Regions from separate parts of the Paenibacillus sp. FSL W8-0919 genome, predicted to be linked through region 2. Evidence: predicted binding sites of a transcription regulator. Region 2 holds the regulator's gene; the other holds the start of a gene.
The links. Region 2 encodes LexA, which represses DNA repair genes until DNA is damaged. Its sites were predicted from a motif close to CGAACATATGTTCG; they were not measured.
Positions count from the first base shown of each region.

Region 1: a site for LexA is predicted at 1,605-1,618, ahead of addB (helicase-exonuclease AddAB subunit AddB). Genes of this name have one in related genera too.

Region 1 is NZ_JBBOPV010000001.1:5,951,569-5,954,760, forward strand. It holds gene addB (helicase-exonuclease AddAB subunit AddB) at 1-1,323, opposite strand, end outside; gene NST44_RS27050 (class I SAM-dependent rRNA methyltransferase) at 1,719-3,092, opposite strand.
Region 2 is NZ_JBBOPV010000001.1:5,341,503-5,344,694, reverse strand. It holds gene NST44_RS24170 (YeeE/YedE family protein) at 121-1,185, shown strand; gene NST44_RS24165 (sulfurtransferase TusA family protein) at 1,198-1,422, shown strand; gene lexA (transcriptional repressor LexA) at 1,628-2,254, opposite strand; gene NST44_RS24155 (LysM peptidoglycan-binding domain-containing protein) at 2,432-2,803, shown strand; gene NST44_RS24150 (DUF896 domain-containing protein) at 3,077-3,192, shown strand, end outside.

The sequences.
Region 1 (3,192 bases), 610 kb from region 2:
CTGAATGCCTGAAGCCAGCACGTGATTCTCGAGGCGGTCCATATCTTCCCGGGACAATGAACCGTCCAGCGGGAGCAAAAGATCGGTCTTGACGCAGCGGAAGACGTCCTCGTACCTCCAGCGGCGCAAGCTGACATCCAAAGCCGAGCGGACAAACTCCACCACCGGATGGTGAAGCTCGCTCCGTTTCTGATCAAGGAAATACGGAATGCCATACTCCCGGAACAACGGGCCGATCAGATGCTCATAATCGCCCAGGTTGCGGACGAATACCGCCATATCCCGGTACCGGGCCCCTTCTTCCTGCGCCAGACGGAGCATCTCCCGGATCGCTCCCTCGATCTCGGCGCGGCGATTGGCGGCTGCATAGAGCCGCAAGCCATCCGCTTGCGTGCCCGCCTCTCCCCGCCAGCGCATTCTCCTGTCATAGCCGCGCTCCAGATGGGCCAGCACCGGTCGTTCACTGAAACGGGGAGGGACTTCCGGCGCAAGCATGCGGTGCTCGGTATCCGCGCCCAGCTCGTCCGCGATCCCTTTTAGCTTTATGTACGTGCTCGCCGTAGGATGGAACAGATCCAGCTCATGGGGAATGCCCCCTGTTGGATAAGGCTTGTCCAAGGTAAGCGCAATCGTCACCTGTCTTGCATGGGCCAGCAGCTCGCGGATGACTCGATATTCCTGGGGAGTGAAGCCGTGGAAGCCGTCGATCCAAATATCCGCATGGCGAATATAGTCCGAATCCGCAATGCTTTCGGCCAGCGTCGCAAGCGTGTCCTCCTCGTCCATATAGAGTCTCGATATTTCCAGCTCATAATCCCGAAAGATAAGGGCGATTTCCTTCAGCTTACGCTGAAGCATCGGAGGCCCCCCTGTATGGGAAGTCAGCAGCTCGAGCTGTTCCTCCACGCAAGCGGCGTCGATGCAATACCGCTTCATTTCGGTATACAGCTCGCTGAGCTTGCCGACAAAACCGAGCTGCTCGCCCGAAGGGCCGAATAGCTCCAGCTCCTCCTTGCGGCGGCGAAGGATTTTGTACAGCAGCATCCGCTTGCCTTCCTCGCTGATCGCCACCTTGGCTGCTCCGCCGGTCTCCTGCATGACCCGGTAAGCCAAGCGGCGCAGGCTGAGCACCTGGGCCCTAAATATGCCCTTGATGCCTCCTGTGTTCACCAGCGCATGCTCCGCCTCGAACGATCCCTGTTCGGGAACGATCAATATCATCGGGTTGCCCTGGGGCGATTCCTCCAGTCTCCGGCTCATCTCTTCACGAATGGCCGTGCTTTTTCCGCTGCCCGACCGGCCGATTATAAATTGCATCCTCATCTTCGCCTCAAGCCTCCTTCGCCTTTTCCGACAGTTTACATGCAGGGGAATTCCTATGGTTCTATGAATCTGCCTTCCATCATGAGGATCCGCGCCTGCTATCTATTGAAATTTCGTATACATTTGTTGGAGTTTCCAGTCTTATTGGGAATGATGTAATCCGGTTTTTACAGACTCTTTTCCCCTTACCTTGCATCCTTTCGTTTTCAGTTCATCGCCTCGCAATTTGCGAATCTATCACCAGGATGCTGATTAATAGTATAGCATAAGCGGCGGCGGAAGGAACATACGTTTGGATTGTATTCCCAGTGGAGACGGCAACGACAAAAGAGCCTGTTCCAGCACAGCTCCTCACTGCGCTAAAACAGGCCCCGGTTCCTCTATGTCAAGATCACCTACAGATTCGTCTTGCTCCGCACTTCAAATACCGCAAATTTCAGATAGTGTCCCTCATCGACGCCCAGAATTTGCGGATGATCCTTGCCCGCGGCGCGCCACTCCACCAGCCGCAGCATCTTGCCAGCATCCCTGGCCGCTTCCTGGATCGTCTCCAGGAACAGATCCGGACGCATATGATACGAGCAGCTTGCCGTCACCAGATAACCGCCCTCGTTAACCAGCTTCATGCCGTGCAGGTTAATGTCCTTATAACCCCGGCAGGCTCCCTTGACCGCTGATTTCGTTTTGGCAAAGGCCGGCGGATCGAGAATAACCACATCAAAGGTCCGTCCCCCACCTGCCGTTAGCGGCTTGGACGTGTCCACCTTCTGGTCCGCCTGGGCGCGCTGCTGCCGCTCCTCGACTCCCTTTACCTGATTGCGCAGGTATTGGAAGGCGTCATCCACCACGAATTCCACCCGGTCCTGGAACCCGTTGAGCTCGACGTTTTCCCTCGCGCTCTCAATCGCATGCTCCGAGATATCCAGGCAGGTCACTTTCTTGGCGCCATACTTACAGGCATGAAGGGTGAAGCTCCCGGTATGGGAAAAGCACTCCAGCACCGTCGCGCCGTCCCAATACGGGAAGCTGACCGCCTTCCCGCTCTTGTTCACCGGCACGGTCTTGGTCTCTCCGTTCTCCTCGATCGTTTGAAGCGAAATGCCGCTGCGAATGCCCCAGCCGGTCATCAGCGGCTTGATCGAAGCCCGGTTTTCACGCTGGTCGAAGAAATAGCCGGTCTTCTGCCCTTCCCAGGTATCCACCTTGATCGACAGCCCGTTCTCCGTAACGACGACGTGACGGGGACAGTCTCCATACAGCGGACCCTTGCGCTGCTCCAGCCCCTCAAGCTCGCGGACGGACACATCGCTGCGCTCATAAATTCCTCTCGGCTGCATGACCCGGACAAGCGCGCCGACGATCTGGTCGCGGCGCTTGTCCATGCCCAAGGTTAACAGCTGCACGACCAGCACGTCCGCAAAGCGGTCAACGATCAGCCCAGGGAGAAAGTCGGCTTCGCCATAAACGAGACGGTAGGCATTCTCGCCCTCGATAAACCGTTCCCTGTGTCTTTTGCATTCCTCAAACCGGGCGGCGAAGAAATCCTCGTCCATCCGTTCGATCGGCTGATGCGACACGATCCGCACCGTAATTTGCGATTGCGGGTTATAATAGCCGGCCGCCAAAAACCGCTCCTGATGATTCAGCACCGAAACCAAATCGCCCGGGGCAGGATCGCCCGTGACGGAGGCAATCTCACTCTTGTATACCCAGGGATGTCCCTGCTCCAATCTTTTCTTTCGACTGCGCTCCAAAATAACCGATGGCACTAGTAGTTCACTCCTTATGTGATATCCCTGGCGGCAATTCATTGGCATGCATGTCCGCCCGGGGTCATATACGTATTAACAAAAACCTCGATCCCCAATT
Region 2 (3,192 bases):
AACTTTTTTCCTGATCAAAAATCATTGACTCCTTGGATTAGTGTAAGTAAAATCGTATAGTATACAAAGTATATTGAATTAGTCGGATTAATAGATAAGGGGGCATCGAATTTGGCACAAATGATTATCACAGGGTTATTATGCGGTGCTTTACTCGGATTTGTTATGCAGCGGGGTCGCTTTTGTCTGACAGGTGGATTCCGGGACATGTATCTTACAAAAGATAACCGGATGTTCTACGCCTTGCTGATCGCGATCAGCGTACAGAGTATCGGCGTATTCGCATTGATCCAGATGGGACTTATTCAGTTCCAAGCCGGCGAGTTTAACTGGCTGGCTACGATCCTTGGTTCTTTCATATTTGGAATCGGCATTATATTGGCCGGCGGCTGTGCGACAGGAACATGGTATCGGGCAGGGGAAGGGCTTATTGGAAGCTGGATCGCTCTTTTCGGGTACATGGGGATGAGCGCTGTTATGAAATCCGGGGCCCTGTCGCCGGTGAACAACAGCCTCAAAGGAATTTCAACACCAACGAACTCCATTCCGGCCACGTTCGGTTTATCGGTATGGCCATTTATCGCTTTACTTGCTCTGATTACTATTTTTCTTGTCGTCAAGCAGCTGCGCAAGCCAAAAGTGTTTATTCCGTCGCTGCCGCCGAAGCGTAAAGGCCTTAACCATCTATTGTTCGAGAAACGATGGCATCCGTTCGTCACCGCGATTCTCGTCGGATTGGTTGCGCTGTTGGCATGGCCGCTCAGCGAAGCGACAGGCAGAATGTCGGGGCTAGGAATTACCACGCCTTCCGCTAACATTCTTCAGTATCTGGTAACCGGAGATGGCGATAAATATTTGAATTGGGGCGTGTTCCTTGTACTGGGGATATTCCTCGGCTCGTTCATCGCAGCCAAAGGAAGCCGCGAGTTTCGCTTTCGGGCTCCTGATGCCAAGACGGCCGTATCCAGTTTTTCCGGCGGCATTTTGATGGGCTTCGGGGCAAGCTGGGCAGGCGGCTGCTCTATTGGAAACGGTCTGGTCATGACGGCGATGATGACATGGCAAGGATGGGTTTCATTATTCTTCATGATTTTAGGTACGTGGGCAGCTTCTTATTTTGTATATGTGCGACCACGTGCCAGCGCCAAGAAGAAGGCGGCAGTTTATCAAACGACAACGGCTTAGGAGGTTATATTAATGAAACAAAAATTAGCTGTACTTGGAATGGTATGTCCTTTTCCTTTGATAGAAGCGAAAGAAGCGATGGAATCTCTAAAAAGCGGCGACGAACTGGAGATTGATTTTGACTGCACGCAGGCAACGGAAAGCATTCCGCGTTGGGCTGCTGAAGCGGGCCACAAAATTACTAATTTCGTTCAGCTTACGGATGCATCCTGGTCGATTACGGTTCAGAAGAAGTAACGGATCATACTAGGTCGTGACTGAAGTTATCAACGGATAAAAAAATATATATCAAAATGGCCGGTCATTTGTTTGATCGGCCATCCCTATATCAGCCCAACTTGCTAATTTCCTTTCGTCAACGTGGAAATCTCCGCCCGAATAATAAAGCCCGCTCATCCTCTTGTTGAAAGAGGGAGCGGGCTTCTAATGTGTAGATTTTATGCTAGTGAACATCGCGGAACAATCCAATGACTTTGCCGAGGATCGTCACATGATTAAGTCGCAGCGGCTCATAACTAGGGTTCTCCGGCTGCAGCCGGATATGGTCCTTCTCCTTGTAAAAGGTCTTCACCGTTGCTTCGTCCTCTTCGGTCATGGCCACCACAATATCGCCGTTATCGGCGGTCTGCTGTTGACGTACGATCACATAATCGCCGCTGTGGATGCCTGCTTCGATCATACTGTCACCGACGACGGACAACATAAACACCTTGTCGTCCCCGACATAGTGCTGCGGCAGAGGGAAGTAATCTTCGATGTTCTCGGTCGCCGTGATCGGAACACCTGCTGTAACTTTGCCGACCACGGGAACCCGGGCGATGGTGTGGGTAAACAGGTTGCTGCTCTCGGATTCTTCCTGGCCAAGCAGCTCAATGGCTCTTGGCTTCGTAGGGTCGCGGCGGATCAAGCCTTTCTTCTCCAGGCGGTCAAGATGGCCGTGGACCGTTGAACTGGAAGCTAGTCCGACAGCCTCGCCGATTTCCCGGACAGAAGGCGGATAGCCTTTGCTACGAACTTCGTTTCGGATAAACTCTAAGATCGCCAGCTGGCGGCTGGATATTTTCGACATGCCGTATCAACCCCATTTAGTAACGTTTGGGAAAATTATAACATAGAACTGCCGTTCGTACAAACATAAGTTCTAAAATTATTGGAACAAATGTTCGATTGGGTATTGAAACAAACAGGTGTTCGTGTTATTATCGATTTGTAGTTAAGAGAACACTTGTTTGGGGGATGATATTTCATGTTGAAATATAGTACATACCGCAGCATTTATGAGAACATACCGACAGAGACGGATTCCGACTCCGAAGCCTGGATCCATCAGATAAAGTCAAAGATCGTTTCACTTCCATTAACGAAACTGCTGATCATTCTGCTCATCGTTGTATTCGGTTGGACAGGCGCATATTCCGTGTTCGCAGGAGGAACGGAAGAACCCACCGGAGAGAAGCTAGTTATTGTTCAATCGGGTGACTCCTTGTGGAAGATCGCTTCCGTTCATAAGCCAGAGAATGTGGACATACGGGTATATATCGATACCATTCGCAGAAATAACGGGCTGAAGGGTCCGGATATTCAGGCAGGCGACGTATTGTCATTGCCGGTATGGTAAGCGTCCATGCAGGTAACGGCACTCTTAGTCGTTCGGTTTAGATCTTAATATATAGTAGGAAGTGAAATTCGCCATTTCACAGATCGATGAGGTCGTATTTGAAATCTACTATATAATGATTGAATTTGTCGCACTCTTTATGATATAGATCATGACATTCATTCCTTAATATGTTTATATTCGCTGAATGCAAGAGCTTGCAAGGGTGGTCGCCTTGACAAGCTCTTTTTCACATGGTTAAGTTATAATGATATTTGAAATGGAGGAGAAACCATGGACATCGATACTTTGGTAGAACGCATCAATCTATTGGCACGTAAGCAGAAAAGCGAGGGTTTGACCGAAGAGGAAATGAAGGAACGCGCAGAGCTTCGGGAAATCTACCTTAA